2 regions of the Mesorhizobium sp. M0119 genome follow, and region 2 is predicted to be linked to the other one. Evidence: riboswitches for the same ligand, from Rfam matches in the RefSeq annotation. Region 2 holds a riboswitch; the other holds the start of a gene.
What was found. A riboswitch is a leader RNA that binds a small molecule or an ion and turns the genes downstream of it on or off. The one in region 2 is predicted to bind S-adenosylmethionine.

Region 1 (4,196 bases), on a different contig from region 2:
CAATTCAGAGAGGGTTACCATGCTGATCTCACAGATCCTCGACGACGCCGACACGATCCGCGTCGTTGCCCGCAACGGCGGCAAGACCCGCGTCATCAACGGCGCCCGCAGCGTCTATTCGCTGGCGATGGAGGCCGCGCGCACCGGCAGCGGGCTTGTCGCCCTGATCGAGCGCAAGGGCTTTGGCGAAACCGTCGATCTCGACGCAGCCTACAAGAAGGGGCGGCTGCTGTCGCCGATCAACCATCCCGATCCGGCGCATCTCCATCTCACCGGCACCGGGCTGACGCATCTCGGCTCCGCCGCGACCCGCGATTCCATGCATAAGAAGCTCAGCACGGACGGCGAGGAACAGCTGACCGATTCCATGAAGATGTTCCGCATGGGGCTTGAGGGCGGCAAGCCGGCGAAGGGCCAGACGGGCGTGCAGCCGGAATGGTTCTACAAGGGCAACGGCACCATGGCAGTGGCGCCCGGGGCGGCGCTTATGTCGCCGGCCTTCGCCCAGGATGCCGGCGAGGAGCCGGAAATCGCCGGTATCTATGTGATCGGCGACGACGGCGCCCCGTTCCGCGTCGGCTTCACGCTGTCGAACGAGTTTTCCGACCACGTCACCGAGCGCGTGAACTATCTCTTCCTTGCCCATTCCAAGCTGCGCAACGCTTCGTTCGGGCCGGAGATCCTGATCGGCGATCTGCCGTCCGATATCCGCGGCGCTTCACGCATCCTGCGCGACGGCAAGCTGCTTTGGGAAAAGCCGTTCCTGTCGGGCGAGGCGAACATGTCGCACACCATTGGCAATCTCGAGCATCACCACTTCAAATACTCGGCCTTCCGACAGCCGGGCGACGTGCATGTGCACATGTTCGGCACGGCGACGCTGTCCTTCGCCGACGGCATCAGGACCGAGGCCGGTGACGTATTCGAAATCGAGGCGCAGGATTTCGGCCTGCCTCTGCGCAACCCGCTCGAAATCGAGCAGCCGGTGAAGGTCGCCGTGAAGGCGCTTTGAGGCGGCATAGCCCGCAAGTAAGAGGAAGATCAGCGCGCGGCGCGGAAATGCTTGGATAGTTTCAGGCCCTGCGCCTGATAGTTCGAGCCGAGATCGGTGCCGTAGAGCGCTTGCGGCCGTTTTAGCATGTGCTCGTAGACTAGCCGTCCGACGATCTGGCCGTGGTCGAGGATGAACGGCACTTCATGGCTGCGTACCTCGAGCACCGCCCGGCTGCCGGTGCCGCCCGACGCCGAATGGCCGAAACCCGGGTCGAAGAAACCGGCATAATGGACGCGGAACTCGCCGACCAGCGGATCGAAGGGCGTCATTTCGGCGGCGTAGAGCGGCGGCACATGCACCGCCTCGCGCGACACCAGAATATAGAATTCGTCCGGATCGAGCACCAGCTCGCCGGCGCCGCTCTTGTAGAGCGGCTCCCAGAAATCGACGACATCCTGCGCGGCGCGCTTGTCGACGTCGACCAGGCCGGTGTGGTGCTTGCCGCGATAGCCGACCAGCCCATCCTTGTCGCCGTCGAGGTCGATCGACAGCGCGATGCCGCCGCCTGAGATGTTGGGCGGTTCGGTGGCGACCAGCATCTCGGCGCGATGCAGGTCGTGCAGCTCGCTTTCCGACAACAGCGCATTGCCGGTGCGGAACCTGATCTGCGACAGCCGCGAGCCGGTCCGCACCACAATCGGGAAAGTGCGCGGGCTGACCTCCAGATAGAGCGGGCCTTCATAGCCGGCGGCGATCTTGTCGAACTCGTGGCCACGGTCGGTCATCACCCGGGTAAAGATATCAAGCCGTCCGGTCGAGCTTTTCGGGTTGGCCGAAGCCGAAATATGCGCGGGCAGCGCCAGGCTTTCGAGCAGCGGCACGATGTAGACGCAGCCGGTTTCCAGCACGGCACCTTCGGCGAGGTTGACCTCGTGCAGCTTCAGCCGGTCGAGCTTATCGACAACCCTGTGGTCCGGGCCGGGCAAGAAGGAAGCACGCACCCGCCAGGCCTTGTCGCCGAGCCTGAGGTCAAGGCTGGCCGGCTGGATCTGATCGGCATCGAGCGTGCGCGGCGATTTCAGCGCGCCCGACTGGAACAGCGCGGAAATATCCTGATCGGGAAGAATGCCTGTCTGCCGCAAGGGTCTGGCTCCGTTCGAACGCCGGGCGAGGTCTTGTTCTGTCGCAGGTCCGACCGTGGACGCCTTTGGCACCTGCTTGGTACAACCCTCTTAATCATGCCGGCAATTGACGCAAGCGTGGCGCGGGTCTAAAGCTCGTTATCCCGTGGTGATTTGGCCGGTCGGCTTGCAGCCACGTTAAACAAGTCGCTAAAGGACCGTCGGGCCGCAAGGCCATATGGACCGGTTGCGACTTTCGCGACCGGTTTTTTTTGTTTGGACCAATTTTGGTGTTTGGATAGAATGATGACCAAGAAGCGCGACTGGAAGCCTCAGACCGCACTCGTGCATGCCGGGACGCTGCGTTCCGGCTTCGGCGAGACCTCCGAGGCTATGTATCTCACCCAAGGCTATGTCTACGAGACGGCGCAAGCGGCGGAAGCCCGCTTCAAGGGTGAGGAGCCGGGCTTCATCTATTCGCGCTATGCCAACCCGACCGTCGACATGTTTGAAAAACGCATGTGCGCGCTGGAAGGCGCCGAGGACGCGCGCGCCACGGCATCCGGCATGGCGGCGGTGACGGCAGCACTGCTGTGCAGCGCCAAGGCGGGCGACCATATCGTCGCGGCGCGCGCGCTGTTCGGCTCCTGCCGCTGGGTGGTCGAGACGCTGGCACCGAAATACGGCATCGAGGCAACGCTGGTGGACGGCACCGACATCGCCAATTGGGAAAAAGCGGTTAGGCCCAATACCAAACTGTTCTTCCTGGAAAGCCCGACCAATCCGACGCTGGAGGTGGTCGACATCGCCGCCGTCGCGGCACTTGCCAATTCGATCAGCGCCAGGCTGATCGTCGACAACGTCTTCGCCACGCCCTTGCAGCAGAAACCCTTGCGGCTCGGCGCTCACATCGTCGTCTATTCGGCCACGAAGCATATTGACGGCCAGGGGCGCTGTCTTGGCGGCATCGTTCTGTCGGACAAGAAGTGGATCGACGAAAACTTGCATGACTATTTCCGTCACACCGGCCCCAGCCTCTCGCCTTTCAATGCCTGGACGCTGCTGAAAGGCCTGGAGACGCTGCCGATGCGCGTACGCCAGCAGACGGAAAGTGCCGGCCGCATCGCGGATTTCCTCGCCGAGCGCCCGCAAGTCGCCCGCGTCATCTATCCCGGCCGCGCCGACCACCCGCAAGCGGCCGTGGTCAAGAAGCAGATGTCGGGCGGCTCGACGCTGATCTGCCTGGATGTGAAGGGCGGCAAGCAGGCGGCCTTTGCTTTCCAGAACGCACTCGACATCGTGCTGATTTCCAACAATCTTGGTGATGCCAAGAGCCTGATCACCCATCCAGCGACGACGACGCACAAGAACTTGACCGATGAAGCACGTGCCGAACTCGGCATCGGACCCGGAACGCTCAGGCTTTCCGTCGGCCTGGAGGACACCGACGACCTGCTCGAAGATATCGAGCAAGCGCTGAGAGCTGCCGGATAAGGGCTGGCCGAACAGAGGCGAGCGGGGACGCGCTGATCAGGCGCCGGACGGGGTCTCTTCCAGCTCCGCGACGGCCTTGGTCTGGATAGTCATCACGTTGCCGCGCCAGTCGACGGCGCCGCTCAGCCATCCGCGCGCCCAAATGGCGGGAAGCATCAGGTCTCGCGCCATCATCGCCGGGATAGTGCGCGGCGACAGGTGCCATCCCTTGGCCGAGGCCAAGACGCATTCCGGCAGGTAGGCCGCGACCAGCACGGCGATGGCGGTTGCCGGCCGGGTGCCGCCGGCGGCCGCCGCCGCGGGCCGCCCCCGCCCCCCCCGGGGGCGGCGCCGCGCGCACCTGATTGGGGGGGCAAACCACCCCCCAACGGGCCCCGGGCCCCCCCGGCGCCCAGCGCGCCTGCCGCGACCAGATCTCGCCAAGCGTGCGCCGGCCGAGCGGCTGTTCGAAGGGCGAAGCGACAAGATTGACCCGCAGTCCGAGCCGGTTGACCAGCTTGGTCGCGGCGGCGTCCTCGGCGATCTCGGCAGCAAGCGCGCGGATACCGCCATTGGCATCGAGCATCGGCTTGTTCCACAACATGCTC
Region 2 (4,196 bases):
ATTGTCTTCATTGCTTCCCCCAAACCAACCGATAGACCCTGTTAAAGCAACAAAAACTGCCGGGCAACTTCTTTGGATGGGAAATTGAAAATATGGTTTCTTGCGCAGATGGGGGATCGTTGCTTCTGCCTGTCAAACCTATCGTTTCAGCAGAAATACCGCCTGCTGGCCGAAAAAATTCCAGAACCACCACGGCATGGAGAAGCCGATCCGCTGGCCGTTGGCGTCGAGCGCGGTTGCCTTTTCCACCGTCGCGCCAAGCTCGTCGCACAGATTGACGAAGTCGCGAATGGTGCAGAAATGGATGTTGGGGGTGTCGTACCAGGAATAGGGCAGGTCCCTGGTCACCGGCATGCGGCCGTTGAAGAGCAGCGAAAAGCGCACCCGCCAGTGGCCGAAATTCGGGAATGAGACGATGGCGCGGTTGCCGATCCTGAGCAGTTCGTCGAGCACCAGCTTCGGATTGCGGGTCGCCTGCAAGGTCTGCGACAAGACGACAAAGTCGAAGCCCTTATCGGGATAGAATTGGAGATCCTTGTCGGCATCGCCCTGGATGACCGACAGGCCGCGCGACACGCATTCGTTGACGCCGCGCTGCGACAGCTCCAGCCCGCGGCCATCGACCTTCTTGGTCTCCTGCAGCAATTCGAGCAGCAGGCCGTCGCCGGAACCGACGTCCAGCACCCGCGACTGCGGCGGGATGAGATCGGCGACGACTTCGAGGTCGACGCGCTGGGCGCGGTTGACGCTCATGCGTTCGGCTCCTGCCTGGCGCATGATCCTGATCCGAAAAGTCTGCCACTTGTCGGGGTCATGCGCTGATGCCTGGCGCATGGTCCTGATCCGAACAGCCTGCAACTTTTCGGGGTCATGCGCCGAGCCCTCTCGCCCGCGCGGCCGAGGCGATGAAGCCTCTGATGGCGGCGAACAGTTCCGGCTCGTCGAGCAGGAAGGCGTCGTGGCCGCGGTCGGTCTCGATCTCGACGAACGAGACCGAGGCGCCGGCCGCGTTCAGCGCATGCACGACCGAGCGGCTCTCCTCGGTCGGGAACAGCCAGTCGCTGGTGAACGAAACCAGGCAGAAGCGCGTCTTGGTGCCGGCGAAGGCATCGGCCAGCCGGCCGCCATGGTCGGCGGCGAGATCGAAATAGTCCATCGCCCGGGTCATGTAGAGATAGGAGTTGGCATCGAAGCGGTCGACGAAGGTCATGCCCTGATGGCGCAGATAGCTCTCGATCTGGAAGTCGGCATCGAAACCGAAGGTCAGGGCTTCGCGGTCCTGCAGGTTGCGGCCGAACTTGCGGTGCAGCGCTGCTTCCGACAGATAGGTGATGTGGGCGGCCATGCGCGCCACCGCCAGCCCTTTTTCCGGCCGCTTGCCATGCTCGAAATACTTGCCGCCATGCCAGTCGGGGTCGGCCATCACCGCCTGCCTGCCGACCTCGTGGAAAGCGATGTTCTGCGAAGAATGGCGGGCGCCGGTGGCGATCGGCAGCGCCGAGAAGACGCGCTCGGGATAGCTGGAGGCCCATTGCAGCACCTGCATGCCGCCCATCGAGCCGCCAAGCACGCTGAACAGCTGTTCGATGCCGAAATGCTCGACCAGCATCAGTTGCGCCCGCACCATGTCGCGGATGGTGATGATCGGCAGGTCGAGCCCATAAGGCTTGGCGGTGGCGGGATTTGTCGAGGCGGGGCCGGTGGAGCCGAGACAGCCGCCGATGACGTTTGACGAGATTACGAAGAAACGGTCGGTATCGATGATCTTGCCGGGGCCGATCAGCACTTCCCACCAGCCCGGCTTGCCGGTCACGGGATTGGTGTTGGCGACGTGCTGGTCGCCGGTCAGCGCATGGCAGACGAGGATGGCGTTGGAGCGCGCATCGTTGAGCGTGCCATAGGTCTGGTAGGCGATCTGGAACGGCGACAGCAGCGTACCGGCGTCGAGCTTGAGCGGCTTGTCGGCGCCGAAACGCAACACCGGGCTCGACGGCTGGTCGGCCTCGTTGTTGGTTTTTCGCGCGCGCAAAGCGACCATTCACATCTCCTTGCCCGGCCTTCAGTTGTCCACCAGTCTGGGCAACAGCCAGTCAGGGCAACAAAAAACCGGCCATGCCTTCGCAAAGCCGGTTACAAGATGCAAACGGCCCTTTAGCAAGTTGTTTAACGTGGCTGCAAGCCGACCGGCCAAATCACCACGGAACTTTCGCTGCTCTTCTAGGACTGACGCATGGCTTCGTCAACGGCAAGTTCTTGATCCCGAATTGCCGCCCCTCGACATTCCGGGCCACGGCTTGTATTTCCGCTGCGGCCTCCGGATGGAGGCACTCTCGACGGATTTCATGGAATGAGCCAGACACCGGATCAGACACGTCCAAGGCCCCGCGCCGGCATCATGGACATCGAAGCCTATGTGCCCGGCAAGAGCGCGGCGCCTGAAGGTGTCGCCAAGGTCCATAAATTGTCGGCGAACGAGAACCCGCTCGGTCCTTCGCCAAAGGCGATAGAGGCCGCGCGCGCGGTCGCCGACAAGCTCGCGGTCTATCCCGACGGCAGCGCCAGGCGCCTGAGGGAAGCGATCGCCGAGGTGCACGGGCTCAACCCGGCGAACATCGTCTGCTCCAACGGCTCCGACGAGATTCTGGGCCTGCTGGCGCAGACCTACCTCGCGCCCGGCGACGAAGCCATCATCACCGAACACGGCTTCATGGTCTACAAGATCTACATACAGTCGGCCGGTGCCGTCCCGGTAACGGTCAAGGAGACCGATGAACGCGCCGATATCGATGCGATCCTCGCCGCGGTGACGCCGCGCACCAGGGTCATCTTCCTTGCCAATCCAAACAATCCAACCGGCACCTACGTGCCGTTCCAGGAGGTGCGCCGCCTGCATGCCGGCCTGCCGCGAAACGTGCTTCTGGTGCTGGATGCAGCTTACGCCGAATATGTCCGGCGCAACGACTATGAAGCCGGCGTCGAGTTGGTGGGCAGCGCGGAAAACGCGGTCATGACCCGCACTTTCTCCAAATTGGGCCTGGGCGGGGCGCGGATCGGCTGGATGTATGCGCCAATGCACGTCATCGACGCGATCAACCGCGTGCGGGGACCCTTCAACGTCAATGCGACGGCGATCGAAGCCGGCATCGCGGCGATCCGCGACCGCGCCCACATCGAACGCAGCGTCGCGCATAACGCGACCTGGCTGGCTTGGCTGAGCGAGCAATTAAGCGGGCTTGGGCTGCGGGTGACGCCGAGCGTCGGCAATTTCATCCTCATCCACTTTCCCGAGGACAAAAAGCATTCGGCGGCGGCGGCCGACGACTACCTCAGCCGGCGCGGCTACATATTGCGGCGCGTTTCCGGCTACGGTTTTCCCAACGCGCTGCGCATGAGCATCGGCACCGAAGAGGCCAATCGCGGCGTTGTCGCAGCACTCGCGACATTCCTGAAAAGCTAGAATACCATGACCTCACCTATGTTCGAAAAGATCGCGCTGGTCGGCATCGGCCTGATCGGCTCGTCGCTGGCCCGCGTCATCCGCCGCGAGGGGCTCGCCGGCCAAGTCGCGATTTCGACGCGCAGCGAAGCGACGTTGGCACGCGCGAGGCAACTCGGCCTCGGCGACATCTACACGACGGACGCAAAAGAAGCGGTTCGCGACGCCGATCTGGTCGTCGTTTCGGTGCCGGTCGGCTCTTCGGGTACCGTCGCCGCGGAGATCGCACCGGCGCTGAAGAAGGGCGCCATCCTCACCGATGTCGGCTCGACCAAGGCGTCGGTCATCGCGCAGATGCAGCCGCATGTCCCTGATGGCGTGCACTTCATCCCCGGCCATCCTTTGGCCGGCACCGAAAAATCGGGACCGGATGCCGGTTTTGCCGAACTGTTCGAGAACCGCTGGTGCATCTTCACGCCGCTACCCGGCACCGATCCCGCGGCACTGGAAAAGCTCTCGGAATTCTGGCGCCGCAGCGGCTCCAACATCGACACGATGGACCCGCAGCATCACGACATGACGCTGGCCATCGTTTCGCACCTGCCGCACATCATCGCCTACAACATCGTCGGTACCGCCGACGATCTGGAGTCGGTGACCAAGTCCGAGGTCATCAAATACTCGGCTTCCGGCTTTCGCGACTTCACCCGTCTCGCGGCGTCCGACCCGACCATGTGGCGCGACGTCTGCCTGCACAACA

Region 1: linked by a shared signal. The riboswitch ahead of NKJ40_RS04175 (O-succinylhomoserine sulfhydrylase) and the one ahead of metX (homoserine O-acetyltransferase MetX) in region 2 are both predicted to bind S-adenosylmethionine.

Annotation. Positions count from the first base shown of each region.
Region 1 is NZ_JAMYTU010000003.1:108,023-112,218, reverse strand. Features, by position in the region: gene araD1 (AraD1 family protein) at 20-1,012, shown strand; gene NKJ40_RS04180 (2'-deoxycytidine 5'-triphosphate deaminase) at 1,042-2,136, opposite strand; SAM riboswitch at 2,272-2,349, shown strand; gene NKJ40_RS04175 (O-succinylhomoserine sulfhydrylase) at 2,419-3,609, shown strand; partial or broken gene NKJ40_RS04170 (glycosyltransferase) at 3,646-4,196, opposite strand, start outside.
Region 2 is NZ_JAMYTU010000022.1:10,151-14,346, forward strand. Features, by position in the region: gene metW (methionine biosynthesis protein MetW) at 139-753, opposite strand; gene metX (homoserine O-acetyltransferase MetX) at 869-2,038, opposite strand; SAM riboswitch at 2,132-2,209, opposite strand; gene hisC (histidinol-phosphate transaminase) at 2,348-3,457, shown strand; gene NKJ40_RS20170 (prephenate/arogenate dehydrogenase family protein) at 3,464-4,196, shown strand, end outside.